4 regions of the Streptomyces sp. RG80 genome follow, and region 1 is predicted to be linked to each of the others. Evidence: riboswitches for the same ligand, from Rfam matches in the RefSeq annotation. Region 1 holds a riboswitch; each other region holds the start of a gene.

Region 1 (7,632 bases):
ACGTCGAACTCGTTCGGGGGGACGTCCTCGTCGTGCGAACCGGTCCCGACCAGCTCCCTGACCAGCGCGTACTGGGCGTGGTTGGTGTCCTGGTACTCGTCGACCAGGACGTGCCGGAAGCGGCGGCGGTAGTGCTCGGCGACGTCCGGGAAGGCGCGCAGCAGGTTGACCGTCGTCATGATCAGGTCGTCGAAGTCGAGGGCGTTGGCCTCCCGCAGCCGCGACTGGTACATGGCGTAGGCCTGGGCGAGGGTCTTCTCGAAGCCGTCGGTGGCCTGGGCGGCGAAGTCCTCCTCGTCGATCAGCTCGTTCTTGAGGTTCGAGATCTTGGCGCTGAAGGACTTGGGCGGGAAGCGCTTGGGGTCGAGGTCCAGGTCGCGGCAGACCAGGGCCATCAGGCGCTTGGAGTCGGCGGCGTCGTAGATCGAGAACGACGAGGTGAAGCCGAGCTTCTTGCTCTCGCGGCGCAGGATGCGCACGCACGCGCTGTGGAAGGTCATGACCCACATCGCGTTGGCGCGCGGGCCGACGAGCTGCTCGACGCGCTCCTTCATCTCGCCCGCGGCCTTGTTGGTGAAGGTGATGGCGAGGATCTGGCCCGGGTGCACGTTCCGCTCGGCCAGCAGGTACGCGATGCGGTGGGTCAGCACCCGCGTCTTGCCCGAGCCGGCGCCGGCCACGATCAGCAGCGGGGTGTCCGAGTGGACGACCGCCGCCCGCTGGTTCTCGTTGAGCCCGTCGATGAGCGCGGCCGCGTCCAGGACCGGGCGTGGGGCCCCGTCGCGGTAGTACGCGTCCCGGTCCGGCGGCACGTCGAACTTCCCGCCGAACAGATCGTCCGGAACGGGCTCCGGCCCGTGCTCGTCCTCGGGCGGCGGCGGGGGCTCCTCCACATGGCCCTTGGGGCCCTGCAGATCCGCCAGGAAGCTGTCATCAAAGAGGCTGCTCATCGCTCTCCGAGTTTAGGGCCTCCCCGATGCCCCGGTCCGGGGGTCGCGGGGTCTGTTGACCAGGCCCCGGCGCAAAGCCGAACCAGGCCGTCGGACAGACCCTACGGCTCCCCACTGACACCCCGCCGCCGCCCTGGGAACATGGCCTCTTTTCGGCCGTCGGTTCAGAAGCCGAGGATCTTCCAGACCTGGCCGCCCGGTGTCTTCTTGCCCTCCATCACGGTGGCGTCACGGTCCGCGACCGACCAGGCCGAGACGTACACCTTGCCGTCGTACGGGTCGACGGCCACGCCCGCCGGGAACGGCACCTTCACGTTCGTACGCTTGCCGTGCGAGACCTTGGTCACGGCGCCGGTGAAGAGCTGGCTGACGTACAGGTCGCCGCTGTCGTTGAAGGCGATGCCGGTGATCGAGCCGAAGCCCGACTTCCAGCCGAGGATCCGGCCGGTCCGGGGGTCGACCTTCCACACGCGCGCCGTGGGCTTCTGGGCCTCGCCGTTCAGCTCGCCGACGTAGAGGTTGCCGTCGGGGCCGAGCGCCAGGGACGTGGGGACGGACTGGTTGCGGTCATGGTCCGGGAAGACCGTGAAGGGGCGCGCCTTGCCCTTGGGTGACACGACGACCAGGTCGTTGCCCGCCGCGTCGGCGACGATCCGGCGGCCGTCCGGGAGCGCGAGGACGGCGTACGGGTTGGACTCGACGGAGGCCTTGTGCGGGTTGTACCGGAACTCGACGGCCGAGATGTCGGCGGCGATCCTCGCCTTGTCGTGGCCGCCGCCGGGGTCGATGCGCAGCAGCTTGCCGAGCTTGTTCCAGGGTGGTGTCGTCGGGACGCCGGCCTCCGGCGGGGCGTAGGTCTCGACGCCCCAGAGCTCGCCGTGGAGGGCGGAGACGCCGTCCAGGCCGGTCGCGAAACCGCCGTCGGGGGCGGCGCCCGAGGGCAGGCCCTGCACGACCCGGTGGTGCTGCCACGCGCCCTGGGCCCAGTAGATCCTGGTGACGGCGGAGGAGAGGCCGACGCAGGTCTCGCCTTCGGGTCCCTCGCCGATGCACTTCTTGCCGCCGCGGCCGGCCTCGGCGACGTACAGCTGCCCGGTGTCGTGGTCGTAGGAGAGCTGGCGTGGGTTGTCGAGGCCGGTCGCGATCACGCGGACGACCGGCTTTCCGCCGCCGTGGCCGCCCGAGGCGGTCGCCGGGGCGAGGCCCGCGGTGGCGACGAGCGCGACTCCTGTGGCGACGACGAACGATGTGCGCTTCCTCATGGCCGAACCCCCTGTGCCCTTCGTGCGCCACGGCACCCGACCGCGGCTCGGCTGGAAGTTAGCGTCCGGAAGCGGGCGGACGTCGTCACTCCGCCCAAAATACGTACAACTCCTGGCAGATCACTCCGTATTGGCCACGGTCGGCTACGTCCTGACCTAAGGTCACGAAAATGTATCGGGCATATCGAACATCAACCTTCACAGGGGCCACACGCGTTGGCTACCGTGCCGGAAGGCCGTACGACCCCCACCGGCGAACATCGCCGGGCCGCGCGGCCTCCGCCGAGTCCGGTGCGCCCGTCCAGGCAGCCGGAGCCGGGGACCCACACCGACCTGGGGTGAATCGGCCCAACTCCCCTCCGGGGAACGGCCGTAGGGCACACCTTCCGAAGCACCCGCCCGAACCCGACAGCTAACTCGGTAGGCGGAGCATGGAAGGAGTCGCCAACCTTGGCGTCGCACCGCAAGTCGCCTCCCGCTGGTACGCGCGTGGCAGGTATACGCACCCCCGCTCTGGCCACGGCCGCCCTCACCTCCGTGGCGTTGCTCTCCCAGACGGCCACCGCGGCCCCCTCGACCGACGACAAGCCGAGCATCGAGGAGGTCGAGAAGAAGGTCGACGACCTCTACCGCCAGGCGGAGTCGGCGACCGAGAAGTACAACGCGACCAAGGAGAAGACCGCCAAGCAGCGCAAGGAGGTCGACACCCTCCTCGACGACGTCGCCAAGCGCACCCAGAAGCTCAACGAGGCCCGCGAGGAGCTCGGTTCCTTCGCCGCGGCCCAGTACCGCACCGGCGCCTCCGCGCCCGACACGGCGACCTTCCTGCTCGCGGACTCCCCGCAGGACTACTTCGACCAGACGCAGCTGATGGGCCGTATGACGTCCCGTCAGAAGGACGCGGTCGACGACTACGTCACCGAGCAGTCCGCGACGATGAAGAAGCGGCAGGAGGCCACCCAGAGCCTCGAGACGCTCACCGACTCGCAGAGCGACCTCAAGACCGCCAAGGCCACCGTCCAGCAGAAGCTGTCCGACGCGCGCGAGCTGCTGTCGAAGCTGACCGCGGAGGAGAAGGCGCGGCTCGCGGCGATCGAGAAGGAGAAGCAGGAGGAGGCCGCCCGCAAGGCCGCGGAACTGGCCAAGCAGCAGGCCGCCGAGGACAAGGCGGCTCAGGAGGCGGCCGCCGCCCAGGAGTCGACCAGCGGCTCGTCGTCGTCCTCCCAGGCCACGGACTCCTCGTACGCCACCAAGGCCGAGAAGGCGCTCGCCTTCGCCCGCTCACAGGTCGGCAAGCCGTACGTCTGGGGCGCCACCGGCCCCGACTCCTACGACTGCTCCGGCCTCACCCAGGCCGCCTGGAACGCCGCCGGCATCACCCTCCCGCGCACCACCTACGACCAGGTGAACTTCGGCGCCACGGTCACCCTCGCCAACGCCCGCCCCGGCGACCTCGTCTTCTTCTACGACGACGTCACCCACGTCGGCCTCTACATCGGCAACGGCATGATGATCCACGCGCCGAAGCCGGGGGCGTACGTGCGCGAGGAGTCGATCTACTACGACGGTGAGTCGGCGATCCACAGCGTGGTGCGGCCGGCCTGACGCGCCGCAGGGCCCTGGCGTCAGTGACCTCCGCGGTTCTCGACACAGGGCCCCTCACCGGGCTGGGGCTCGGCGTAGACGCCGTGCACCTCGCCGGTCAGCTCGTCCTTCGTCACTCGTCCGGAGACGCACACGACGCCCGTGTAGACGGCGTAGAAGCCGTTCCCGACGGACAGCCCGTGCTTCTCGCCGCAGCCGACACGGGCCAGCGCCGCCTTCACGCGCGCGTCGCTGAAGCCGCCGTACTCCCCCGACCCGCCTTCCTTCCGGACCTTCGCCAGCTCCGCGAGGATGAGTTCCGCCGACGCCTGGCCGCTGGCCCGCTGCTCGGCGCTCAGGGAGGCCTGCATGCGGTACGCGTGGTTGTCGGCGTAGTTCGGGGGCTGGTCGAGGTTCTCCTCCGGCCGGACCGTGCCGGTGCGGGGACTCGGATAGGACGGCACCGGGGCGGGCGTCCGGGCGGCCTGTGCGCACTTGGGCGGGGGCGCGTAGGAGGGCGAGGGAGCTGTCGACTGCGCGGACGGCGCGGACTCCGCCCGCGCACCACCCTTCTGGCTTCCGCACGCGGTCAGGGTGATCGCGAGGAGGGCGGCCGCTGCGGCTGATCGCCTGAGGAGCATGGGCAGAGTGTTCCGGCCCGGCACGGTGGTTGTCATGAGCGGAACTACTCAGATGGAGGCCATCTCCACGCACGCGCGCGTGCCCTGCCCCCGCCCTCCTCCCGCGCTCCCTAGCATCGCCTCATGCCCGGACCCTCCCCGCTCCGCGCCTGGTGGGCGCAGCGTCCGCCGGCCGCCGGCGCCGCCGTGATGGCGACCGGCATCCTGTCGGTCGGTCTGCATCTGACGGACCACGAGACCCTGTCCCGCATCGCCCTCGCACTGGCCGGCGCCGCCTGGATCGCGCTGGCCGCGGACTTCGCCGTACGACTGCTGCGGGACCGGCCGCGATGGGTGGCGGAGGCCGAGACACCGGGCGCCCTGACCGCCGTGGCCGCGACGACCGTGCTCGGCACCCGGCTCTCCGCGCTGGGCTGGCAGGCCCTCGCCGAGGCGCTGCTCGCGCTGTCCGCGCTGCTGTGGCCGGTGCTGATCGTGCTGGTCGTGGGGTACTGGAAGCGGCGGATGCCGGGGGCGGTGTTCCTCGCCTGCGTGGCCACGCAGGGGCTCGCCGTGCTCGGCGCCACGCTCGCCGCGGCCGAGTCGACGGCATGGCTCGCACACACGGCGCTCGTGCTGTTCTGGCTCGGCCTGGTCCTCTACGGCATCGCCCTGGCCCTCTTCGACCTGCGCCAGGTGACCGCGGGCGCCGGGGACCACTGGGTGGCCGGCGGGGCGATGGCCATCTCGGCGCTGGCCGGCGCGAAGCTCATCGCCGCGGACAGCGCCCGCCTGTATCTGTGGAACGTCGACGACAACGACGTACTGCGCGCCGTGACGGTCGCACTGCTCGTGCTCGACCTGGCCTGGTACGCCGTCCTGCTCGTCGCGGAAGCCCTGCGGCGCCGGCCGCGCTACGACGTGCGCCGCTGGGCGACCGTGTTCCCGATGGGCATGACATCGGCGGCGACGCTGTCCGTCGCCGCCGCCCTCGATGTGTCCTGGCTCAGGACGCCCGGTCAGGTACTGCTGTGGATCGCGGTGGCGGCCTGGCTCGCCGTCGCCGCGGGTGCCGCCGCGTCGGCGCGGGCCGCCCTCACGTCCCTCGCAACCACGGCACCACGCTGAATCAGGTCCAGAGCACCGCGATGAAGATGTCCGTGACGGTCAACGCGCCCACCAGGCCGAACAGCCCCTTCTCCACCTTCTCGTCGTCCCGCTTCACGTAGACGAGGCCGAGGATCACCACCAGCAGGGCCAGCTTGATGCCGATCTTGACGTTGTTGACGGACTGGTCGTCCGCCTGGTTGAGGCCGACCAGGATCACACCGGTGACCAGCATGGTGAGCGCGCCGTGCAGCATCGCCGGGACGAAGCGGGCGGTTCCCTGACCCATGGCCTTCATCTGGGTGAGGAAGCCGCCGAGCAACGAGGCGATGCCGATGATGTGCAGGCCCACGAAGAGATGGATGAGTACGTCCATGAGGCCGGAGCCTAATCAGAGGCACTTGAGCCGCCCTACACCGCCCTGCCGCTTCCGTCACGATCTTGCATATATGCGGCCCATAGCACCTCATCGCCCCCGTCCGTTCCGGAATCCCCACTTCGGTCATCACACTGCGTGAAGTCGACGGCACGAGAAGGGAATCACGGTCGCATGCGGTCACCCGGCCGCCCCTTCGGAGCAGTTCCGCGCATCCCGTTACCCCCACGACACAGTGAGGTTTAGCGTCCTCCACCAGGTGACCGGCTCCCCACCGCCGCCCGGGCCAGGGGCGGCAGTCGGACACCACCGCCGAGAAGGTCCGGCGGCGGCCCGCTCCCCCTGTGCGGGCCGCCGCCGGACGCGTGAACCGCCCCGGGCGGTCGCCCGTCCGCTCCCCCTGGCGGCCGAACGACCCACAGGACGTCCGGGGCGGCGGCACGGGAACCAGGCGGTCGTACGAAAGGACGTGCAGTCCACGTGGCAGCGCACCGCAAGCCCAGGCAGCGCTCGGCCGGCGGCAATACGGTCCGTACGGCGGCGACGATCGCCCTGGCGGGCGCGGCGACCGCGACCGGCTTCGACGGGACCGGGTACGCCGAGCCGAACCTGACACCGGCGCAGGTCAAGGCGAAGGTGGACAAGCTGTACCAGGAGGCGGAGGTCGCCACCGAGAAGTACAACGGCGCGAAGGAGAAGGCGGATGCGGCCGAGGAGCGGCTGAAGTCGCTGCGGGACGAGGCGGCACGCAAGACGGACAAGCTCAACTCGGCGCGGGACGCGCTGGGTTCGATGGCGGCGGCGCAGTACCGCGACGGCGGCCTGGACCCCGCGCTGCAACTGGCGCTCTCCGACGACCCCGACCGCTATCTCGAGGGCGCCGAGTTCGTCGAGCGGGCGGGCACCCGGCAGGCGAACTCCGTCTCGAGCGTGCGCAGACAGCTGCGGGAGATCGAGCAGCTGCGCGGCGCCGCCCATGTCGAACTGGCCTCGCTCAAGTCGCGGCAGGCGGAACTGAAACGGCACAAGAAGACGATCACCGGGAAGCTGGACGCGGCCCGCCGACTGATGGCACAGCTACCGGACGACGACAGCGCCGGCGATGCGCAGCGCGCCTCACGCTCCTCCGGCTACGGCTCCGGGTCCGGCGCCCGCGACGCCCTGACCGCCGCGAGTGACGTACAGGCCCCCAACTCCCGTGCCCAGTCCGCCATTTCGTACGCCTACTCGAAACTCGGCAGCCCCTATGTCTGGGGCGCCACCGGCCCCGACGCCTTCGACTGCTCGGGCCTGATCCAGGCCGCCTACCGCTCCGCCGGGATCTCCCTGCCCCGCACGACCTACGCCCAGATCGACGCCGGCCGCCGCGTCTCGCGCTCCGAACTCCTCCCGGGCGACCTGGTGTTCTTCTACTCCGCCATCAGCCACGTCGGCATCTACATCGGCAACGGCCAGATGATCCACGCCCCGAACCCCTCGGCACCGGTGCGGGTCGCGCCACTGGACGAGATGCCGTTCGCGGGGGCGACCCGGGTGGTGTGAGGTCCCGGGGTGCCGGGCTCCGGCCGGTTCGCCGGTCACCTCGGGCGGGCGGACCTCACACCAGCCGTCGGGCCGTCGCCCAGCGAGTCAGCTCGTGGCGGTTCGACAGCTGCAACTTCCGCAGCACCGCCGACACATGGGACTCGACCGTCTTCACGGAGATGAAGAGCTGCTTGGCGATCTCCTTGTAC
Region 2 (7,632 bases), on a different contig from region 1:
CGTCCTCCAGGAGGTGCGACGCGGCGATGTACGCGCGCCAGGCGCGTTGCTCCTTGGGCGTGAGCCAGCGAGTCGTCATGCCGCCAGTGTAGGTTTGTTTCAAACTTGAACCAAGAGCCGCACGTCACAGTGAGAGGGACCGCTCCGATGCCGCACCCGTACGTCCTCCTCTCCGCCGCCGTCTCCCTCGACGGCTACCTCGACGACACCGGCCCCGACCGCCTGCTGCTGTCCAGCCCCGCGGACTTCGACCGCGTCGACGAGGTCCGCGCCTCGGTCGACGCGATCCTGATCGGCGCCGGCACCATCCGCGCCGACAACCCGCGCCTGCTGGTCAACTCCGCCGAGCGGCGCGCGGCCCGGGTGGCGGCGGGCAAGCCGGAGTACCCCCTCAAGGTCACCGTCAGCGGCTCGGGCGACCTGGACCCCGGCGCGCAGTTCTGGCACACGGGCGGCGACAAGGTCGTCTATACGACGGAGAAGGGCGCGGAGCGGGCCCGCGAGGCGGGTCTCGCCGCCGACGTGGTCTCCCTCGGCGCCGACCTGGACTGGTCCCGGCTGCTGACGGACCTGTCCGCCCGGGGTGTGGAGCGCCTCATGGTCGAGGGCGGCGGCAAGATCCACACCCAGCTCCTCCAGCAGGGCCTGGCCGACGAGCTCCAACTGGTGCTGGCCCCCCTCTTCGTCGGCGACGCCGTCGCCCCCCGCCTCTTCGGCCCCGGCGCCTACCAGGGCGGACGCCTGCGCCTGGTCGAGTCCCGGCGGATCGAGGACGTCGTCCTCATGCGCTACGAGCCCACCGCACCCGGCGGCCCCGCCGCCGACCGCCACTGGCTCCGCCTCGCCTGCGAACTGGCCGCCCTGTGCCCGCCCTCGAGCACCGCCTTCAGCGTCGGCGCGGTGGTCGTCGCCGCCGACGGCACCGAACTCGCGCGCGGCCACTCCCGGGAGGGCGGCGACGAGGCGGTGCACGCCGAGGAGGCGGCCCTCGCCAAGATCCCCGCGGACGACCCCCGACTGGCCTCGGCGACCGTCTACAGCAGCCTGGAACCCTGCGCCCGCAGAGCCTCCCGCCCCGCCCCCTGCGCCCGGCTCATCCTCGACGCCGGGGTACGCCGCGTGGTGACGGCCTGGCAGGAGCCCGACACCTTCGTGACGTCCGCCGACGGCAACGGGCTGCTCACGGCCAAGGGCGTCGAGGTGGTCCTGCTCACCGAGTTCGAGCACCAGGCCAAGGCACCCAACCGTCACCTGCTGCCCTGACCGACACGCGGCCGGAAGGGGGGAACCCTGGGGGCTCCCTCGAAAGGGCCCGCCCGGGTGCCGGCGGCCGACCGCTCGGCCGTGCTCGATCTCGGCTGGCCTCCTTCTGCGGGCCGGCCCGGGCGGTTCGCGAAGGCGGGGTCCGCAGGCTGTGGCGGAGCCGGCTGTCAGGGCGGCCGTGGTGTCGTCGGGGGTGCGGCCGGCATCCAGGGCCCAGCGGACACCTCCGGCGCTGAAGCCCCGTACCGACGCCGTGCCACTGGTCTCCCGGTCGGGCGCCGAATCCAGCGGCGCCGCGAGTCACCCGGACGGGGAGCCGACGGCGTGCGGCAGCCTCACGGAAGGCCCGACCGGGGCCGGGCGACCGACCGATCAGCCCAACATCTCCTGCGCGGCGCCCCCCGGAGGGTGACGCTGCCTGCATGAGGTCAGTTCGAATGCGTGCCGTCGCCGTGCTGCTGGTCGCCCCGCTGCTCGCCACCGCCTGCGCGGGCAGCGACGAGGGCACCCGCACCATGGCTCGCGCCCTGCCCCCGGACGCGGCGTTCACGCACCCCGGAGTGCTCGTCAGCGACGGTCAGTTGGACGTCGTACGGAAGAACGTCACCGCGGGGAAGCAGCCGTGGCTGAAGGCCTACCTCGACATGCGGGACAGCAAGTACGGGGCGTACAAGTACCGGGCGGAGCCGTACGCGAGCGTGGACTGTCCCGGTGGGGACCATGCCGAGCGGCCCGCGCACGGGTGTGTCCAGGAGCGTGAGGACGCCATCGCCGCCTATACGCAGGCGCTGCTCTTCCGGGTCACCGGCAAGCAGCGGCATGCCGTCAAGGCGCGGGAGATCATGGACGCCTGGTCGGCGAGGATGCGGAAGCACACCGAGGAGGACGCCGGGCTCCAGACCGGGTGGGCCGGGGCGACCTGGGCGCGGGCCGCGGAGATCGTGCGGCACAGCGCGGGAGCGGGGTGGCCGAAGGACCGGGTCGCGCGGTTCGAGACCATGCTGCGCAGCGCGTATCTGCCGACCGTCACCCGCAAGGTCCCCGACTACAACGGCAACTGGGACCTCGTCATGACCGACGCGGCCATCGGCATCGCCGTCTTCCTCGACGACCACAAGGCCTTCGACCACGCCGTCCAGCGGTTCCGGGAGCGTGTGCCCGCCTACTTCTACCTGGAGAAGGACGGCCGGGTGCCGCTCACCCCGGCCGGTTCGGGTGTGAACACACCGGCCAAGCTGACGACGTACTGGTTCGGGCAGAAGACGTACAAGGACGGCGTCTCCCAGGAGACCTGCCGCAACTTCAAGCACGTCGGCTACTCCATCGCCGCGACCGCCCACATCGCCGAGACCGCCTGGCACCAGGGCGTCGACCTGTACGGCGAGGTGAAGGACCGGCTGGAGGCGGCGCTCACGTTCCACTCCCGGTACCAGGCCGGCGAGCCCGCGCCCGGATGGCTGTGCGGCGGCAAGGTGCAGCGGAACATGGGACCGGACCTGGAGGTCGCCCTCAACCACCTGGAGGGCCGGCTCGACATCTCCGTCCCGGCCGCCCACCGGCTCGCCGAGGAGACCCGCCCCGCCGGCACCGACAACCTCTTCGTCTCCTGGGAGACCCTCACCCACGCGGACAACCCCGCCGGCTGAAAGAGCAGGTCAGCGGCGCCGCGCATAAACCGTGGTGCTGAGCGTCCCGCGGATGGCGTATGCTGGTTTCACCGACGCGGGGTGGAGCAGCTCGGTAGCTCGCTGGGCTCATAACCCAGAGGTCGCAGGTTCAAATCCTGTCCCCGCTACTCACGGCTCAGGGCCGGAGTCCAGTCACTGGACTCCGGCCCTGAGTGTTTCCCCCGGTCGGGCCACACCGCTCGCCGCCCCGCCCGGGTCCGGGAAGCCTGGAGAGGTGGATCGGAAGGCGGAGGAGGGGCGACGCATCTCCGCCCTTCTGCGAGTGCTGCCCGTCGTACTGATCGTCGGCGGGATCGTCTACGACGTCCTGACCCCGCGCGCGTTCACCGCGATCCCCTTCTTCACCGCCGCCCCGCTGGTCGCCGCTCCCCTCTATCCGCTGGCCGGCACCGTGGTCACCGGGGCCGTGGCGCTGGCCGCCGCCTTCGCCGTCCACTTGCGGTTCGGCCTCCAGGTGGACGCCGATGCCCTCACCGAGGTGCTCACCGTGGCCACCGTCGCCGTGCTGGCCGCCCTCCTCAACCGGGTCGTGCGCCGCGGCGACCAGCGGCTCGCCTCCCAGCGCGTGATCGCCGAGGCCGCCCAGCGCGCGGTGCTGCCCGAGCCCGACGACCGGATCGGCGGCTTCGACATCGCGGTGCGCTACGAGGCGGCGCAGCAGGACGCCTTCATCGGCGGGGACCTGTACGCCGTGCAGGACAGCCCGCACGGGGTGCGCCTTGTGGTGGGGGACGTGCGCGGCAAGGGCATGGGCGCGGTGGCCGCCGTCGCCGTCGTCATCGGGGCGTTCCGGGAGGCCGCCGAGCAGGAGGCGAGCCTGGAGGCGGTCGCGGGGCGGCTGGAGCGGGCGCTGGCGCGGGAGGGCACGCGGCGCGAGGGGCCGGACGCCATCGAGGGGTTCACCACCGTCGTACTCGCCGAACTGCCGCACGGCGACGGGGTCGTACGGATCGTCAACCGGGGCCATCCGCCGCCGCTGCTGCTGTGTCCCGACGGCACCGTGCGGTCGTTGCCCGCCGCCGAGGCCGCGCTGCCGCTCGGCATGGGGGAGTTGGGGAACTGGCCCGACCGTGCCGAGGAGGCCGGCTTCCCGGGCGGGGCCACGCTGCTGCTGTACACCGACGGGCTCTCCGAGGCACGGGACCGGCACGGGGAGTTCTACGACCCGGCGGCGCGGCTCGCGGGACGCGCCTTCCGTGATCCGGGGGGACTGCTGTCCGCGCTCGCCGCGGAGGTACGGCGGCACACCGGGGGCGGCATGACGGACGACATGGCGCTGCTCGCCGTACGCCGACCGTGACATTGTCACGTGGGGTGATCGGGCGACCGCCCTCCGCATAACAACTGACATACCGTCAATACCTGTGGGGTCGCTGTGGCGGGGTCAACTCGCCCGTTTTTCACCGCTCATGGACCCGTACGTCCAGGCGAGAAAGGTTAATGATCAAGCGGAACAGCTTGGAATCCACACCCCGGGTCTATTAACGTTCGATAACGCAGCGCGGTCGTCCCAGCCGTCACAAGAGACGGCTCCGTGCTCACGCGCTTAATCCCGCAAGGGAGCCGGGGAACCATCAACCCTGGGGTGAATCGCGCCAATGCCGCCGTGGCAGCACGGTCGTTATACGCGCGTAGGAGACCTTCCTGCTCCGAACCCGTCAGCTAACCCGGTAGGCGAGAAGGAAGGAAAGGAGCACGCCCACGTGGCGTCAAACCGGCCTGCCCCCGAGGCCCCGTACGTGCCGAGCCAGCGCAGCACCGATGCCTTCGGCTACGGCAGCTACCACCACGACGAGGGCCCGCAGGAGGTCTGGAATCCCACCGAGGACTCCGTCCGACCGGCACGCGGCAAGCACCGGGTCGCCAAGCAGCGCAACGGTGGCTTCGCCCGCAGCTCCACTGTTCTGGGCGTCGGTGTCATAGCCGCCGTCGGCGGGGCCGGCATGGCCAGCGCCAACACCGGCAAGCCGCCGGTCTCCATCTCGATGCCCGACATGCCCTCCGTGGGCGGTGTCTTCGGCGGTGACGACGAGGCCCCCCAGGGCTCCACCACCCCGCTGAGCAGCCTCGCCACCGTCTCCACTGCTACGGAGACCGTCGAGAGCGGCACCTCGGGCGCCGGTGAGTCGCTGCGCAACCGGATCATGGCGCAGGCCGAGAGCCAGCAGACCCAGGTCGACAGCAAGGCGCGGCTCGCCACCCAGACCGCCGTCGCCGACGAGGCCGCGAAGGCCGAGGCCGCCGCGCTGAAGAAGGCCGCGGACGACGCCGCCGAGGCGAAGAAGAAGGCGGAGGCGGAGGCCGAGAAGGCCGCCGAGGCCAAGCGCCTCGCCGAGCTGGCCAAGCAGTACACGCTGCCGACCTCCTCGTACACGATCACCTCCACGTTCATGCAGGCCGGCTCCCTGTGGTCCTCCGGCTACCACACGGGTCTCGACTTCGCCGCTCCCACGGGCACGCTCATCAAGGCGGTCCACAGCGGCACCATCACGCAGGCGGGCTGGGACGGCTCGTACGGCTACAAGACCGTCCTCACCCTCGACGACGGCACGGAGCTGTGGTTCGCCCACCAGTCGTCGATCAGCGTGAGCGTGGGTCAGAAGGTCGGCACCGGCGATGTGATCGGGCGCGTGGGCGCGACCGGCAACGTCACGGGCGCGCACCTGCACCTGGAGGTCCACCCCGACGGCTCGTCCAGCGGGATCGACCCGATGGCGTGGCTGCGGAGCAAGGGGCTCACGCCCTGAGGTTTCTTGATCCACCGGCGGCCCTGACGCACACCCCCCGACGTCAGGGCCGCCGGTTTTGCGTTTCCGGCACTTCCCGCGTTTACAAGAACTTTGCGGCCGTTCCGGAAGAGCGCCCTCCGTGCGGGCGTTGGCCCCGTACATGACTTCTCTTCGCAAGCTGGGCACGTCCGACCTCGAGGTCTTCCCGCTCTCCCTCGGCGGCAACGTCTTCGGCTGGACCGCCGACGAGGCGCAGTCCTTCGCCGTCCTCGACGCCTACGCGGCCGCGGGCGGCAACTTCGTCGACACCGCCGACTCCTACTCGGCCTGGGTCGAGGGCAACGCCGGCGGCGAGTCCGAGACCATCATCGGCAGGTGGGTGAAGGCGCGGGGCAACCGCGACGACGTCGTGATCGCCACGAAGGTCAGCCAGCACCCCGACTTCCCCGGCCTGACGGCCGCGAACATCAAGGCGGCGGCGGACGCCTCCCTGCGCCGCCTCGACACCGACCACATCGACCTCTACTACACCCACTTCGACAAGCCCGAGGTGCCGGTCGAGGAGATCATCGGCGCGCTCGACGAGCTGGTGAAGGCGGGCAAGGTCCGGCACATCGCCGCCTCCAACATCTCCGCCGAGCGCCTGGAGGCCTCCCTCGCCTTCTCCGAGCGCGAGGGACTGGCCCGGTACGTGGCGCTCCAGCCGCACTACAACCTGGTCTCGCGCGAGACGTACGAGGGTGAGCTCCAGGACCTGGCCGAGCGGACCGGCCTGGCCGCGGTGCCGTACTTCGCGCTGGCCTCCGGGTTCCTCACCGGCAAGTACCGCGACGGCGAGGTGGTGGAGGGCGCCCGGGCCGCCGCCGGCGCCGGCAAGCACCTCCAGACCGAACGCGGTCGCGCGGTCCTCGCCGCCCTCGACGACATCGCCGAGGCACACCGGGTGCCGGTCGCCACGGTCGCCCTCGCGTGGCTGGCGGCCCAGCCGACCGTGGCGGCGCCGATAGCGTCCGCGCGGACGGTGGAGCAGCTGCCGGCGCTGGTGAAGGTCGCGGAGGTGCGCCTGACGGACGACGAGGTGACACGACTGACGGAGGCGTCGGCCTAGAACAGGGGTCCCGAGGCGCGCCTTTGCGGGCCCTGAGCGGGCCGGGGGAAGTCCACTGCGGTTCGGCAGCGCCCAGAAGAGGCGCGGGGCCGTGTCACTTCGGGGCTGCCGCCGCGTGGGTGCGACCGGCCACGACGGTGCCGTAGACGAACGACGACCTGTCCACCGCACGTCCAGCGCAGCGCTCAGGTGCGGTACGGGTTGTAGCCGGGGTACTGCACCGCCGGGTACCCGTGCATCGGCCAGTGCGTCGGCGGGATCAGCACCGGCACCGGCGGTGCCGTCACGCGGGCCGCGTGGTCCAGGGCGGGGCGCGCCGCCTCCCGGCGTACCCACAGTTCGTGCAGCAGCTCCCGCTCCCGTACGACGAAGTCGGCGTTGGCCCGGCCGCGGCGCCCCCGGTGCCGTAGGAAGGCCAGGGACGTCGCGTACGCCTCGTACTGCGCCACCGCGCGGGCGGCCGGCTTGCCGGCGTGGGTGCGGGCGTACTGGCGGGCGATCCGGCGGGCCCGCATCGAGCCGAGGGCGAAGGGTTCGGCGGGGGTGAGCCAGCCGGCGACGGCGTAGGCGGGGAGCTCCTCGCGGACGGTCCGCAGTTCGCGCTGCCGGGTCCAGATGACGAGCCAGGTCAGCAGGCCGAACGCGGGGACCATGAAGGCCGCGTACACGGCGAAGAAGCCGTACTCGCCGAAGGTCGAGGAGCCGTTCCAGACGGCGTGCATGCCCATCGCGAGCAGCAGGCCGGAGAGCGGGAGCAGCACGCGCCGTATGTGATGGCGGTCCGGCGACAGCGCGGCGATGCCGAAGCCGATGCCGGTGAGCACGGTGAACAGCGGATGCGCGA
Region 3 (7,632 bases), on a different contig from region 1:
CGGCGACCACAAGGGCTGGCACTGGGGCTTCTCGGCCGCCGCGATCGGCATGACCTTCGGGCTGGTCCAGTACGTCATGGGCCGCCGTCACCTGGCCGGGCGCAAGCACTCCGCCGAGTTCGCGCTCGCGCCGGAGGCGATGCGCCGGGCGGTGCGCCTGATCGTGGTGGGCCTCGTCGTCACGGCTGTGCTCGCCGGCCTGCTGGGCGCCGTCGGCTGGCTGACCATGGACCGCTTCGTCGACCTGCTCACCCTGATCTCGGTGATCGCCCCGGTCGTCTACTTCACGGTGATGTTCAGGAGCCCGCGGGTCACGGCCGAGGAGCGCGGCCGCCTCAGGCCGTACATCGTCCTCTTCCTGGCCTCGACCGTCTTCAACTTCATCCTCTTCCAGGCCTACTCCACGATGATGCTGCTGGCCTCCACCAACGCCGAGACGACGATCCTCGGCTTCGACTTCCCGGCCGGCTGGTACGCCTCCGCGCTCGGCGCCTTCGAGGTCGGCCTCGCGCCCTTCGTCGCCGCGCTCTGGGTCCGGATGGGCCGCGGCCAGCCGCACGCCTCCAACAAGATCGCGATCGGGGTCGTACTCGGCGGCCTGTCGTTCCTGCTGATGGTCCTGCCGACGTCCGGGCACGACAGCGACGACTACCTGATGTCCGCCTGGTGGATCGTCGGCTCCTACTTCCTGCTGGGCCTCGGCGACATCCTGCTGGAGACCTCCGGCATGTCGGCCACCACCAAGCTCGCCCCGGTGGCCTTCTCCAGCCAGACCATGTCCCTGTGGTTCCTGTCCCTCGCCCTCGCCAACGGCATCCAGGCCCAGACGGTGAAGCTCTACGACGACGTCTCCAAACCGGCCTACTTCGGCGTCAACGGCGCGATCGCGGTGGCCGCGGGCCTGGCCGTGATGGCGGCCGCCCCCTGGTTGCGCCGCACCATGCACCCCGTCCACTGAGGCACGCGAGAGCCCCGAGGTCACAGCGATGAGCATGCGCATCCGTACGTCCTTCCCCTACGAGACGACCCATGAGGACCTCCGCATCCCGCTGCCGGACGGGACGAGGCTCTACGCGCGCGTGTGGCGGCCGCTGACCGACGAGCCCGTACCGGCACTCCTGGAGTACCTCCCGTACCGGCTTTCAGACTGGACCGCGCCCCGCGACTTCCAGCGCCACCCCTGGTACGCGGGCCACGGATACGCCTCGGTGCGGGTCGACGTCCGGGGGCACGGCAACAGCGAGGGCATGCCGACGGACGAGTATTCGGCGACGGAGCTGGCCGACGGGGTCGAGGTGGTGAACTGGCTGGCGGCGCAGCCCTGGTGCAACGGCCGGGTGGGCATGTTCGGCATCTCCTGGGGTGGCTTCAACTCCCTCCAGATCGCGGCCCTCGCCCCCGAGCCGCTCAAGGCGGTCGTCACGGTGTGCTCCACGGACGACCGCTATGACAACGACGTGCACTACATGGGAGGTTCCGTCCTCGCGGTGGACATGCACGCCTGGGCCGCGACCATGCTCGCCTTCGTCTCGCGCCCGCCGGACCCGCTCTACGCCGGCGAGGCGTGGCGGGACATGTGGCTCAAGCGCCTGGAGGCCGTCGATCCCTTCATCCACACCTGGCTGGCCCACCAGACCCGCGACGACTACTGGCGGCACGGCAGCGTCTGCGAGGACTACGGCGCGATCGACGCGGCCGTCCTGGCGGTGGGCGGCTGGCACGACCCGTACCGCGACACGGTCCTGCGCCTGGTCGAGCACCTGCCGCCGGATCGCGTACGCGGGCTCATCGGCCCCTGGTCCCACCAGTACCCCGACCGCGGTCTGCCGCCGGGCCCGGCGATCGGCTTCCTCCAGGAGACCCTGCGCTGGTGGGACCAGCACCTGAAGGGCGTGGACACCGGGATCATGCGCGAGCCGCTGCTGCGGTCCTACGTCAGCGACTCGCACCGCCCGGCCACGGTGTACGACAGCCTCCCCGGCCGCTGGGTCGGCGAGCCGGCCTGGCCCTCCCCCCACGTCACGACGGTCTCCTACGGCCTCCAGGGCGCCCCCGTGCTCGTCCGGTCCCCGCAGCACACCGGCGTCGACGCCGGCCGCTTCTTCCCGTTCGGCAACGACGCCGACCTGCCGCCGGACCAGCGGGAGGAGGACGCGCGCTCGGCCTGCTTCGAGTTCGCAGTGGGAGAGGAGACGTGGGTGCTCGGGCGACCGCGGGTGCGGCTGCGGGTGACCTCGGAGGTGCCGCGCGGGCAGATCGTCGCCCGGCTCTGCGACGTGGCGCCGGACGGCTCGTCGACGCTGGTCACGCGCGGTGTGCTGAACCTGTCGGCGCGGCTGGGGCGGGACCGTGCGGTGCCGTGGGAGCCGGGGGCCACGCAGGAGGTGGCCTTCGAGCTGAACGGCATCGGGCACGTCTTCCCGCCCGGCCACCGCATCCGGCTCGCCGTCTCCTCCGCGTACTGGCCGTGGATCTGGCCGCAGCCCGACTCGGCGGCCGGCTTCTCCCTGGACCCGGCGGGCAGCTTCCTCGACCTGCCGGTACGCGCGCGTGCGGCGTCCTCGGACATCACCTTCGATGAACCCGAGCAGTCCGAGCCGCTCGGTGTGAACTTCCCCGCCACCCTCGACGAACCCCGCCCCGAGCGGCTGGTCGTGCGTGATGTCGCCAAGGGCGAGTGGCGCCTCGAGGTCGACCCGCGGTACGGCGGCACGCGCGTGTACCCCGACGGGCTCGAGTTCACCGAGGACGCGCTGGAGACGTACACGATCCAGGAGGACGATCCCCTGTCGGCGCGCACCCGCTCGGACTGGTCGATCCGGCTGCACCGCCCCGAACTGGCGTGGGACACGACCGTGCGGACGCGCTCGGAGATCGCCTGCGACGGGGCGGACCACTTCCTGACCACCAACGAGGTGATCTGCGCGGAGGGCGGCGAGGTGGTCTTCCACCGGACGTGGGAGAAGCGGATCCCACGGGCCGCCGGTTAACTGCCAGTTGGGCATCATTGCCCGTTTTGCCGTTCTTGCGCTCGCGCGTGAGTTGACTCACGTCGGCCCACCCGTCACCCCCGGAATTCAGGGGCCGACAAAGCACGCACCAAGGTCAACAGGTGCGATCTGTGAATCCGGTACTTGTTTCGGGCATGTGCACTCGCATACGTTCCGGGCCCGGGCGGACGCCGAATCCTGCCGCCGCCCGAGACCGCTCACTCACGAGAACACGTACGGCAGGAGCGGGGGACCCAGGTAAGTCGCCGGACCCGGACGTCTTATGACAGACGAGGACGGCTCGGGGTGAAGTCATGCCTTCTTCCGGCATGGCCGGGCAGCTCCCGCCCGAACCCGACAGCTCACCTCGCAGGCGCCGGAGAGGAACTTCGTCATGCGTCTGCCCCGCAAGCTCGCGATCGCCGGCACCGGCCTCGCCCTGCTCACCCTCCCGCTCGTCGGCGCGACCAGCGCCTCCGCGGCCACCCCGACCGTCGCCACGGCCACCTCGCTCGGCTACTCCGACACCCTCGACGGCTGGATCCGGGCCTCCCTCCAGGTCATGGCCCAGAACGGGATCCCCGGCAGCTACGACGGCATCTACCGCAACATCATCCGCGAGTCCTCGGGCAACCCGTGGGCCATCAACAACTGGGACTCCAACGCGGCCGCGGGCACCCCGTCCAAGGGCCTGCTCCAGGTCATCGACCCGACGTTCCAGGCGTACCACGTGGCCGGCACCTCGTGGAACTCGTACGACCCGGTCGCCAACATCACCGCCGCCTGCAACTACGCGGCGCAGCGGTACGGGTCGATCGACAACGTGTGGGGCGCGTACTAGGACGAGTGACCGCTGGGTGACTCGCCGAAGTCACCCAGCTCGCCGATCAACCGTCGGCGGGCCGCTTCCAGTTGCTCGCCGTACGAGGCATCGAAGATCGACGGCAACTGCGTCTCCAGCGACCCGCTGATACGAAGCAGCGGGGACCAGACGGCCCGGTCGTCGACGACCGCCGAGAACTCCGTCCGGTGCATGACCCGATCGAGCCAGTCGGCCAGGACGAGCGCCTGATCGTCCGTCAGCTCGACCTTCACCGGACCCCGTTCACGAGCAGGTTCCCCTGGAACAGCCTCTCGAGGACGACGGCGATGCCGTCGTCCTCGTTCGAGAGGGTGGTCTCGTCGGCGACCGCCTTGAGTTCGGGGTGGGCGTTCGCCATCGCGACGCCGTGGGCCGCCCAGTCGAACATGGGGATGTCGTTGGGCATGTCCCCGAAGGCGATGGTCTGTTGAGGGCCGAGGCCGAGGTGCTCGGCGGCCAGCGCCAGGCCCGTCGCCTTGGTGATGCCGCATGGCTGGAGTTCGACGGTGCCGGGGCCCGACATCGTCACCGTCGCGAGGGAACCGACGACTCCGCGCGCGGTCGCCGCCAACTCGTCGTCGGACAGCGACGGATGGCGTAGCAGCACCTTGCTGATCGGCTCGCACCACAGGTCGTCACGGCGGTCGACCCGGACCGCGGGCAGGGTCGGGTGCGGCATCAGATAGCCGGGCTCGATGAGGGTGAGCCCGTCGACGCCGTCCTGGTCGACGGCGGCGTACACCTGCCCCACCTCGGCCTCGATCTTGCCGAGCGCGGTCTCGGCCAACTCCCGGTCCAGGGTGACCGACCAGAGCAGACGGTCCGCGCCGGCGTCGTAGACCTGCGCACCCTGTCCGCACACCGCGAGCCCGGTGCTGCCCAGGTCGTCGAGGAGCGGCCGCACTCTCGGGGCGGGCCGGCCTGTCACCACCAGATGCCGGGCCCCGGCCTCCGCCACCCGTGCGAGCGCGGCGAGCGACCGGTCGGAGAGCGTGTCGTCGCCCCGGAGCAGGGTCCCGTCCAGGTCAGTGGCGATGAGTGAATATGCGGTGGGTGCGGCCATGATCAGAGAATACGGATGGAAACCCCCAGCGACTCGACGGGAACCGGACGGGCGCAGCCTTCACATGCGTTGACCACCGCTCCGGTTCCCGGCGTTGACGCTCTCAAGTGCTCTCCAGTGGAGTCCCGCACCACCGGCCCCTGACCACGGGACTGTGCAGCGCTGTGCGCGGAGCTGTGAGCGTGCACAGAAGAGAAGCGTTTCAACCTCTTGTCATTGACGAGAGTGTCGGGTTACCTACATGTTGCTCACGAGATCAGCTGCGGTTCCAACTGTGCACGCTCACAGAATGCCTGGAGCCGATCTTCCTGTGACTGCCAGTTGAAGGGACCCGAGAGATGCGCAGACGCAGTGTTCTCACCGCTGCCGGAGCCGCCGCGCTGGCCGTGCCCGTACTGGGGGCGGCACCCGCGGTCGCCACCCCGTCCGGTGGGCGCCGGCGCCTGGAGATCCGCGCCATGGACATCTCCTCGCTCCCCAAGAACGAGGCCCACGGCGCCGTTTACCGCACCGCCGACGGCCACCGCGAGGACCCGGTCCGGCTCCTGGCCCGGGCGGGAATCACCCACGCCCGGCTGAAGGTGTGGGTGAACCCGGTCGACGGCTACAACGACAAGGCGCGTGTCCTGCCGCTCGCCCGCCGCCTGAGACGAGCCGGCATCGGCATCTGGATCGACTTCCACTACTCCGACACCTGGGCCGACCCGGCGCACCAGACCAAGCCGGCCGCCTGGGCGGACCTGGACGCCACCGGACTCACCCGGGCCGTGTACGACCACACGGCCGATGTGCTCGGCGCCCTGCGGCGACAGGGCACGCCGGCCGACCTCGTCCAGGTCGGCAACGAGATCAACGGCGGCCTGCTCTGGCCCGAGGGCAAGAACTGGGGTGCCGACAGCGGTGGTTGGGGCAACCTCACCGCGCTGCTCAAGGCGGGGCTGAGCGCGGCCCGCGACACCACGCCCCGCGTCCGCACGATGCTGCACATCGCCGCCGGCGGCGACAACGGCACGTCCCGCTGGTGGTTCGACAACGTGGTGTCCTACGGCGTCGACTTCGACATCATCGCCCAGTCGTACTACCCGTTCTGGCACGGCGGCCTGGAGACGGCGGCCGCCAACTTCGCCGATCTCACGGCCCGTTACGGCAAGCCCGTCGTCATCGCCGAGACCGCGTACCCCTTCACGCTGGGCAGCGAGGACGACATCAACGACATCCTCAACAGCCCCTCACAGCTCACCCCCGGCTTCCCCGCCACCCCCGAGGGCCAGGCCGCCTGGCTGCGCGCGGTGGCCGACCTCGCCGCCGCCGTCCCCGACGGACAGGGCCTCGGCTACTGCTACTGGGAAGGCGCGTGGACCTACCGCGCCGGCAGCGGCTGGGACCCGCAGGACCCGGGCTCGGGCAACGCCTGGGAGAACCTGGCGCTGTTCGACTTCGACGACCGCGCGCTGCCGGGTCTGAGGACGCTGGGCCGCTACCGGTCGTAGGGCCCTCTCCAGTCGTAGGGCCCTGTCCGTTCGTAGGGCCCCGTCCGGCCGTAGGCCCTGCCGGCTCGTGACCGTCGGTGGTCGCCGGGTGAGATGCTCGCGGGGTGACGGACGAACCGGAGACCTTCCTGGCCCATCTGCGCGGGGCCGCGGTCGGTGTGCTGGAGCGCGTGCCCGAGGAGTTGAGGGCCGAGATCTACACCCTGGCCTTCAACATCTGGCGCGTCGACGGCGACGACCGTCACCCGTACGTCGACATCGGCTACAACACGGAGAGCCGGTACGAGCTGGAGCTGCGGTCGGAGGACCCCGGCGAGGCCCGCTGGAACTACGCCTGCTGGATCCTGGAGGGCTTCGAGAAGCTCGGGAACGTCCCCGAGGATCCGGCCGGCGGCCCGGTGTACATCGAGGAGGTCAAACGGCTCGGCGCCTGGTACGAGGGCGAGTTCGACCTGGACCGGGTACTGGACGACGAGGACATCCGCGCCAGGGCCCGCCTGCTCCGGCTCCACTTCTACGACGCCGTGATCGACCTCGCCCGGCACCTGCACGCCGACGGCGTCATCGAGAGGACCTTCGGGCGCCCGCTCCCCGTGGTCGTGTTCGACATGGACCGCCCCGGCTGGGAGCTGCACGCCACCGAGGCCGCCAACCCGCCCGAGCTGATCGAGGAGTTCATGGCGTGGCAGGCGCCGGAGGACGAGCGGTAGGGGCGTCCTAGGAGTGCGCGGCGGCCAGGTGCCTCACCAGCCTCGGCGACGCGAACTCCGTGCCGCACACGAAGCGCATCACGGGACCGTACGACGCCGCCGCCGGAAGCCCCGTGAAGTACAGGCCCGGTACCGACGACACATATCCGGCGCCGAGCTTGGGCGCACCGCGGCTCACGGCCAGTCGCGTACGCAGTTCATGGCCGAGGAAGTCCATCGCGGCGAGGTCGACGCGGTAGCCGGTCGCGGCGATGACGTGGTCGGCCGACAGGTGTTCCGTGGCGCCGGCGTGGGTGAGGACGGTCAGGGTCGGGTGGCCGTCGGCGGTGTCCGTGCGCAGGACTCGCTGGACCTCGCTGACCTGGACCTTGCCCTCGAAGCGGTCGCGCAGCCACCAGGCGCCGAGTGGTCCGAGGACGCGGCGGACCAGGTAGTGGCGGGCCTGGGCCGGGAGCCTGCGGTAGGGGTGGGGGTAGTAGGTGAGGGCCCACAGGGACCAGGCGCGGCCGAACGGAGA
Region 4 (7,632 bases), on a different contig from region 1:
AGTGGCATGAGAGGACCGGGACGCCCGTCCCCGCCGAAGTACCGGAGCGGGCCTGGCCTGCCGTCGAGGAACTGATGACGGCCTACTTCCGGCGTCGCCAGTTCGCGCGCGTCGCCGTGGATGTCCGGACCCAGGTGAACGGGATTCTGCACCGACTGCGTACCGGGACGAGCTTCCTGCACGCTATGGCCCGTGGACCCTTGCCAAGGACCGGCAGAACACCTGGTTCAAGAAGGGCTTCTGGCCCGTCCTCGTGAGCCATTTGAACTCCAGGGGCGAGAGTTCGCCGGTTCGGCGCGAACCGCTGGTCCCACCTCTCCGCATCACCACGGCAGTTGCGCTGGATCCGGCACAACGTGACACGCCTTCAACTCTGTGATCTTCACGTGATCTACGCGGCATTAACTTGTGACAAGTGATCGACTGCCGATACGTTCACGCATCAGCGTGGCGACTCGCTTCACCCGCAGCACTCGTTCCACCCGCTGCATCGCCACGCCGGTCACAGTCGTCTCGCGAAAGGTCACCGCATGCTCACCGGGAACGGTCGTCACCGTCGCCCCCGTCAGGCTCCGGCACTTCTCGTCGCGGCCGGGGTGACCGGCTCCGCCATCGCGATTCCGTTGCTCGGCGCCTCCGGCGCGAGCGCGGCCGACGGGAACACCTGGGATCAGGTCGCCAAGTGCGAGACCGACGGTTCCTGGAGTGCGAACGACGGTGACGGCTACTACGGCGGGCTCAAGCTCTCCCAGGAGTACTGGGAGAAGTACGGCGGCCTCGACTTCGCCGCCAGTGCCGACCTCGCCAGCCGCAACCAGCAGATAGCCGTCGCCGAGAAGGTCCTCGCGGACCAGGGCGTCGGCGTCTGGGGCGCCTGCGGTCTGCTCAACGGGCTGAGCAAGGACTCGGGCTCGGCCGACGTCGACACCGGCGTCGCGAGCGGTTCACCGTCCGCCTCGGCGAACGACTCCTCCGGTTCATCCGATTCATCCGAGTCCTCCGACTCATCCGGTCTGTCCAACTCCTCCGGATCATCCGACTCGTCCGAGTCCTCCAGTTCGACCGAGTCGTCCGGCGATCCCTCGTCGTCACCGTCCAGCGATGCGGACAAGTCCGCCAAGTCGGACAGCTCCGGCTCCGCTTCGGGCGACTCTCAGTCTTCCGACAGCTCATCCACAGATGCGACCAAGGATGACGAATCGGACAACTCCTGGCAGGAAGGCGGCTCTTCGAGCCTGGTCGACACCGGCGCCCTCGCCGCCCCCTCCGAGGGCACCGGCCGGCACCGTGGCGCGAGCGCCGAGGAGGGGTCGTACACCGTCCGCTCCGGCGACACCCTCGCCTCCATCGCCGACTCCCTTGACCTCGACGGCGGATGGCGTCGGCTCTACGCCGAGAACGAGCAGGTCATCGGCGCCGACCCGAGCGACATCGTGCCGGGGCAGACCCTCTCTCTCGGTAGCGAAAAGGGCTAAATCCCTAGGAGAAAGCCCCGAGTTCGCGTCACGCTTCGCCAGTAAATGTCCGGTTTGGCGAAAGTGTGGGATGAGTCTCAGAAGCCCTGATCGTCTTTGAAATCCCCCGGGTTCCGTGTCTACGGTCAACACCGCTCGTCACCACGAGCCCCGGCTGCCGCAACGCCGAATCCTGCCAGCGGCTGTACGGGAACAGTCGTCGCGTCAAGCGCCGTAGGCAGGAGCGGGGGACCCAAGGTAAGTGCCGGGCCCGGCGGTTGAGGCAACTCGACGGCGGGACCGGCTTGGGGTGAAGCCGCGCAGTGCGCCGAAAGGCGGACGAGCGCGGCCGGGCAACTCAACCGGCCCGAACCCGACAGCTCACCTCGCAGGCGTCGGTGAGGGGATCCACCATGCTGTTTTCCGGCAAGGGCAAGCACCGTCGTCCGTCCAAGGCCACCCGCGCCGCCGCGCTCGCCGGCGTCACCGGTGTCGCCATCGCCGCCCCGCTGATGGCGGCCGGCAACGCCTCCGCCGCCACCGCCTCCGAGTGGGACGCCGTCGCCCAGTGCGAGTCGGGCGGCGACTGGTCCATCAACACCGGCAACGGCTACTACGGCGGTCTCCAGTTCTCCGCCTCCACCTGGGCCGCGTACGGCGGCACGGCGTACGCCTCGCAGGCCAACCAGGCCAGCAAGGCGCAGCAGATCGAGATAGCCGAGAAGGTCCTCGCGGGCCAGGGCAAGGGTGCCTGGCCGGTCTGTGGTGTGGGCCTGTCCAGTGCCGCGTACACCGGCGGCGGCAGCTCGTCCTCCTCCGGCGGCAGCTCCTCCAGCGACAGCGGCAGCAGCACCGGCACCCGCTCCTCCGAGCAGTCGACCTCCCGTTCCTCGGAGCGCGCGACCGCCAAGAAGACCGTCACCACCCCGACCGGCAAGAAGGTCAAGAAGGGCGACGGCGAGTACAAGGTCGTCAAGGGTGACACCCTCAGCTCGATCGCCGAGGAGCACGACGTCAAGGGCGGCTGGGCGAAGCTGTACAAGCTGAACAAGGACATCGTCGAGGACGCCGACCTGATCTACCCGGGTCAGCAGCTGCACCTCAAGTAAGACCCGGTCCTTCCCTCGGGCAGGACCCAGCTGAACCACAGTGCCCTCACATCCGTGGTCCTCATACTGAAGGCCTCGTGAGGGTCCCCCCGTCCCCACGGGCTCCCCGCTCCGGTGCGTGTTCCCCCGTACGCACCGGGGCGGGGTTTTCTCTGCCCCGGTCCACGTCGTGTCTTCCGGCGTGTTTCCCGAAGCGTCTTTGTTCCGTTCGGAAACAATTTACTCTCGGTTCTGTCCACGGGGCGGTCCACGCGGTGGCTGATCGCCCCGGGCCGGTTAGGCTCGTCTCGCAGAGCCGCTGCGGCAGTGCCGTAGCCGCGTCACATCCCAAGAAGGAGATGCTCGTGCCGTCCATCGACGTCGTCGTAGCCCGGGAAATCCTCGACTCACGAGGCAACCCCACCGTCGAGGTCGAGGTCGGCCTCGACGACGGCAGCACGGGTCGTGCCGCCGTTCCGTCCGGCGCCTCCACGGGCGCCTTCGAGGCCATCGAGCTCCGTGACGGTGACCCGAACCGCTACCAGGGCAAGGGTGTCGAGAAGGCCGTCCTCGCCGTCATCGAGCAGATCGGCCCGGAGCTCGTCGGTTACGACGCCACCGAGCAGCGCCTGATCGACCAGGCGATGTTCGACCTGGACGCCACCGACAACAAGGGCTCGCTCGGCGCCAACGCCATCCTCGGCGTCTCCCTCGCCGTCGCGCACGCCGCCTCCGAGGCCAGCGACCTGCCGCTCTTCCGCTATCTGGGCGGCCCGAACGCGCACCTGCTGCCCGTTCCGATGATGAACATCCTGAACGGCGGCTCGCACGCCGACTCCAACGTGGACATCCAGGAGTTCATGATCGCCCCGATCGGCGCGGAGTCCTTCTCCGAGGCGCTGCGCTGGGGCGCCGAGGTCTACCACACCCTCAAGAAGGTGCTGAAGACCAAGGGCCTGTCCACCGGCCTCGGCGACGAGGGCGGCTTCGCCCCGAACCTGGAGTCCAACCGCGCCGCCCTCGACCTCATCCTCGAGGCCATCAAGGAGGCCGGTTACACCCCCGGCGAGCAGATCGCCCTCGCCCTCGACGTCGCCGCCTCCGAGTTCTACAAGGACGGCGTCTACACCTTCGAGGGCAAGGACCGCTCCGCCGCCGAGATGACGGAGTACTACGCCGAGCTCGTCGAGGCGTACCCGCTCGTCTCCATCGAGGACCCGCTGTTCGAGGACGACTGGGCCGGCTGGAACACCATCACCGAGAAGCTCGGCGACAAGGTCCAGATCGTCGGCGACGACCTCTTCGTCACCAACCCCGAGCGCCTGGCCCGCGGCATCGAGGAGGGCTCCGCCAACGCCCTGCTCGTCAAGGTCAACCAGATCGGTTCGCTGACCGAGACCCTGGACGCCGTCGAGATGGCCCAGCGCAACGGCTTCAAGTGCATGATGTCCCACCGCTCCGGCGAGACCGAGGACGTCACCATCGCCGACCTCGCCGTCGCGGTGAACTGCGGTCAGATCAAGACCGGCGCCCCGGCCCGCTCGGACCGCGTCGCCAAGTACAACCAGCTCCTGCGCATCGAGGAGATCCTCGACGACGCCGCGGTCTACGCCGGCCGCAGCGCGTTCCCGCGCTTCAAGGGCTGATCTCGGCAGGGCTAAGGCTTAGCCAGTCGTACGTACGTCCCCGTACCCGGTCCCGTACCGTGTGCGGGGACGTACGCGCGTGTGAGAAGGAGAGATGGGGACATGGCCGTCAAGGACCGGGACCGTTTCTCCACCGCGACCAGGATCCGGCTGCTCGGCGAGCAGACCGCGGCCCGCGTCTACCGCTCCCAGACCAGACGGCAGGCCCGCCGCTCCCGGCTGACCGGCCGCGCCGCGCTGCTCGCGCTGGTGCTGTGCTCGCTGGTGGTCGCGCTCGCCTACCCGATAAGGCAGTACGTCTCCCAGCGCGCCGAGATCGCCGACCTCCAGCGGCAGCAGGAGCAGGCCCGGCAGCGGGTCGAGCAGCTGCGGGACGTCAAGGCGCGCTGGCAGGACGACGCGTACGCCGAGCAGCGGATCCGTGAGCGGCTGCACTATGTGATGCCGGGGGAGACGGGGTTCATCGTCGTCGACCCGGGTGCGGCGCGGCAGTCGCGCGCCGATCTGGGGGCGGCCGACCGTCCCTGGTACTCGAACGTCTGGGACGGCGTCGACAAGTCCGACGCCTCCGACCAGTGACCTGATCCAGAGCTCGACCAGTGAACCTGACCCAGAGAAAGACAGGCATGGAAACGCCCCCGCCGACCACTTTGCGCACCGAGCCGACCGACGCCGACGTCGAGGCCTTCAAGCAGCAGCTCGGGCGTCCGCCGCGCGGGCTGCGTGCGATCGCGCACCGCTGCCCGTGCGGTCAGCCGGACGTGGTGGAGACGGCCCCCCGGCTGCCCGACGGCACGCCCTTCCCGACGCTGTACTACCTGACGTGCCCGAAGGCGAACTCCGCGATCGGCACGCTCGAGGCGAGCGGCCTGATGAAGGAGATGACCGAGCGGCTGGGGCAGGACCCGGAGCTGGCCGCGGCCTACCGTGCCGCGCACGAGGACTACGTCCGGCGCCGGGACGAGATCGAGGAGCTGAAGGGCTTCCCGAGCGCGGGTGGCATGCCGGACCGGGTGAAGTGCCTGCATGTGCTGGTGGCGCACTCGTTGGCCGCGGGGCCCGGTGTGAACCCGCTGGGCGACGAGGCGCTGGCGATGCTGCCGGAGTGGTGGCGCAAGGGCACGTGCGTGACGTCCGAGGTCTCCGTCAAGGAGGACGCGCAGTGACCCGTGTCGCCGCGATCGACTGCGGTACGAACTCCATCCGGCTCCTGGTCGCCGACTGCGACCCTGCCACCGGTGAACTCGTCGACCTGGACCGCCGTATGACGATCGTGCGGCTCGGCCAGGGTGTCGACCGCACGGGACGGCTGGCGCCCGAGGCGCTGGAGCGGACCTTCGCGGCCTGCCGGGAGTACGCGGCGATCATCAAGGAGTTCGGGGCCGAGCGGCTGCGCTTCGTCGCCACCTCCGCCTCCCGGGACGCCGAGAACCGGGACGAGTTCGTACGGGGTGTCCTGGACATCCTCGGTGTCGAGCCGGAGGTCATCAGCGGGGACCAGGAGGCGGAGTTCTCCTTCACCGGCGCGACCAAGGAGCTCACCGGCCGGGACGACCTCACCAAGCCGTACCTCGTCGTCGACATCGGCGGCGGCTCGACGGAGTTCGTCGTCGGCGACGACCATGTGCGGGCCGCCCGTTCCGTGGACGTCGGGTGTGTGCGGATGACCGAGCGGCATCTCGTACCGGACGGGGTGGTGTCCGACCCGCCCTCCGAGGCGCAGATCGCCGCCATGCGGGCCGACATCGAGGCCGCCCTCGACCTGGCCGAGGAGACCGTGCCGCTGCGCGAGGCGCACACGCTGGTGGGGCTCGCCGGGTCCGTGACGACCGTGTCGGCGATCGCCCAGGAGCTGCCCGAGTACGACTCCGCCCGCATCCACCACTCCCGGGTCTCCCACGACCGGGTCCGCGAGATCACCGAGTGGCTGCTGCGCTCCACGCACGCCGAGCGCGCGGCCGTCCCCTCCATGCATCCGGGGCGGGTGGACGTCATCGGCGCGGGGGCTCTCGTACTGCTGTCGATCATGGAGCGGATCGGGGCCGAGGAGGTCGTGGTGAGCGAGCACGACATCCTCGACGGGATCGCGTGGTCGGTCGCGTAGCCCTCTGCTGAGCAGCGAGAACAACGTATGAGCACGTCTGAGGGGCCCTTCGGGGCCCCTTCGTCGCGTGCCGTCGGAAAAGTTCGTGAAGTTCTTCACAAGGAATTCCGCCCTGTGGAACCACGAAAAGGCCCCGACTGACCCTTCCGGGGGTCCAACAGCCCCTTGAACGTGTTCAGAAGGGGTGTAGAGGGGTGCGGTCGGCACCTCGCGCGAGGGTGCGTTTCGAGGGGCTCACGGTGCCCCCGAGGGGACGGAGAGGCAGCTCACGCGGCATTGACAACGGCCCCCACAGCACACTGGTTCCGGTCGACGCCATGACCTGGATCACGTGGGTCGCGGAGGATAACACACACCCTGTAGGAGCTTGTGAAGGGGCGCACGAGCGACCCCCCTGAGGCGGGTGGATACTCGATGGCATGAGCACCACGGAGCGTCCCAGGATCCTCGTAGTAGGCGGTGGGTACGTAGGCCTGTACGCAGCTCGGCGCATCCTCAAGAAGATGCGCTACGGCGAGGCGACCGTCACGGTCGTCGACCCCCGGTCGTACATGACCTACCAGCCCTTCCTCCCCGAAACCGCCGCCGGCAACATCTCGCCGCGCCATGTCGTCGTCCCGCTGCGACGCGTGCTGCCGAAGGCGGAGGTGCTGACCGGCCGGGTCACCACCATCGACCAGGACCGCAAGGTCGCCACGATCGCCCCGCTGGTCGGCGAGGCGTACGAGCTGCCCTTCGACTACCTGGTCATCGCGCTCGGCGCGGTCTCCCGCACCTTCCCGATCCCCGGCCTCGCCGAGCAGGGCATCGGTATGAAGGGCGTCGAGGAGGCCATCGGCCTGCGCAACCACGTCCTCGAGCAGCTGGACAAGGCCGACTCCACCACCGACGAGGAGATCCGCCGCAAGGCGCTCACCTTCGTCTTCATCGGCGGCGGCTTCGCCGGCGCCGAGACCATCGGTGAGGTCGAGGACCTGGCCCGGGACGCGGCCAAGTACTACAAGACCGTCTCCCGCGAGGACATGCGGTTCATCCTCGTCGACGCCGCCGACAAGATCCTTCCCGAGGTCGGCCCGAAGCTGGGCGCCTACGGCAAGGAGCACCTGGAGAGCCGCGGTGTGGAGATCTACCTCTCCACCTCGATGGACTCCTGCGTCGACGGCCACGTGGTGCTGAAGAACGGCCTGGAGGTCGACTCCAACACCATCGTGTGGACCGCCGGCGTCAAGCCGAACCCGGTCCTGGCCCGCTACGGCCTGCCGCTCGGCCCTCGCGGCCACGTGGACACCGCCCCGACCCTCCAGGTCCAGGGCACCGACTACATCTGGGCCGCCGGCGAC

What was found. A riboswitch is a leader RNA that binds a small molecule or an ion and turns the genes downstream of it on or off. The one in region 1 is predicted to bind cyclic di-AMP.
Region 2: linked by a shared signal. The riboswitch ahead of ABKA17_RS45400 (M23 family metallopeptidase) and the one ahead of ABKA17_RS00895 (C40 family peptidase) in region 1 are both predicted to bind cyclic di-AMP.
Region 3: linked by a shared signal. The riboswitch ahead of ABKA17_RS41930 (transglycosylase SLT domain-containing protein) and the one ahead of ABKA17_RS00895 (C40 family peptidase) in region 1 are both predicted to bind cyclic di-AMP.
Region 4: linked by a shared signal. The riboswitch ahead of ABKA17_RS29270 (transglycosylase family protein) and the one ahead of ABKA17_RS00895 (C40 family peptidase) in region 1 are both predicted to bind cyclic di-AMP.

What each region holds. Positions count from the first base shown of each region.
Region 1 is NZ_JBEAAJ010000001.1:175,884-183,515, reverse strand. It holds gene pcrA (DNA helicase PcrA) at 1-950, opposite strand, end outside; gene ABKA17_RS00900 (ScyD/ScyE family protein) at 1,115-2,212, opposite strand; cyclic di-AMP (ydaO/yuaA leader) riboswitch at 2,497-2,654, shown strand; gene ABKA17_RS00895 (C40 family peptidase) at 2,663-3,817, shown strand; gene ABKA17_RS00890 (hypothetical protein) at 3,838-4,437, opposite strand; gene ABKA17_RS00885 (tellurite resistance/C4-dicarboxylate transporter family protein) at 4,561-5,544, shown strand; gene ABKA17_RS00880 (hypothetical protein) at 5,546-5,899, opposite strand; gene ABKA17_RS00875 (C40 family peptidase) at 6,380-7,441, shown strand; gene ABKA17_RS00870 (LuxR C-terminal-related transcriptional regulator) at 7,497-7,632, opposite strand, start outside.
Region 2 is NZ_JBEAAJ010000020.1:20,291-27,922, reverse strand. It holds gene ABKA17_RS45425 (MarR family winged helix-turn-helix transcriptional regulator) at 1-79, opposite strand, end outside; gene ABKA17_RS45420 (dihydrofolate reductase family protein) at 148-1,263, shown strand; gene ABKA17_RS45415 (alginate lyase family protein) at 1,686-2,909, shown strand; tRNA gene ABKA17_RS45410 (tRNA-Met) at 2,985-3,058, shown strand; gene ABKA17_RS45405 (PP2C family protein-serine/threonine phosphatase) at 3,166-4,251, shown strand; cyclic di-AMP (ydaO/yuaA leader) riboswitch at 4,485-4,643, shown strand; gene ABKA17_RS45400 (M23 family metallopeptidase) at 4,655-5,698, shown strand; gene ABKA17_RS45395 (aldo/keto reductase) at 5,841-6,788, shown strand; gene ABKA17_RS45390 (PrsW family intramembrane metalloprotease) at 6,974-7,632, opposite strand, start outside.
Region 3 is NZ_JBEAAJ010000015.1:204,469-212,100, reverse strand. It holds gene ABKA17_RS41940 (peptide MFS transporter) at 1-958, shown strand, start outside; gene ABKA17_RS41935 (CocE/NonD family hydrolase) at 993-2,990, shown strand; cyclic di-AMP (ydaO/yuaA leader) riboswitch at 3,196-3,381, shown strand; gene ABKA17_RS41930 (transglycosylase SLT domain-containing protein) at 3,385-3,831, shown strand; gene ABKA17_RS41925 (hypothetical protein) at 3,828-4,085, opposite strand; gene ABKA17_RS41920 (HAD family hydrolase) at 4,082-4,915, opposite strand; gene ABKA17_RS41915 (glycoside hydrolase family 53 protein) at 5,254-6,405, shown strand; gene ABKA17_RS41910 (hypothetical protein) at 6,510-7,115, shown strand; gene ABKA17_RS41905 (NAD(P)-binding domain-containing protein) at 7,123-7,632, opposite strand, start outside.
Region 4 is NZ_JBEAAJ010000008.1:515,562-523,193, forward strand. It holds gene ABKA17_RS29260 (recombinase family protein) at 1-257, shown strand, start outside; gene ABKA17_RS29265 (transglycosylase family protein) at 531-1,475, shown strand; cyclic di-AMP (ydaO/yuaA leader) riboswitch at 1,675-1,864, shown strand; gene ABKA17_RS29270 (transglycosylase family protein) at 1,868-2,563, shown strand; gene eno (phosphopyruvate hydratase) at 2,908-4,188, shown strand; gene ABKA17_RS29280 (FtsB family cell division protein) at 4,291-4,767, shown strand; gene ABKA17_RS29285 (DUF501 domain-containing protein) at 4,815-5,354, shown strand; gene ABKA17_RS29290 (Ppx/GppA phosphatase family protein) at 5,351-6,292, shown strand; gene ABKA17_RS29295 (NAD(P)/FAD-dependent oxidoreductase) at 6,712-7,632, shown strand, end outside.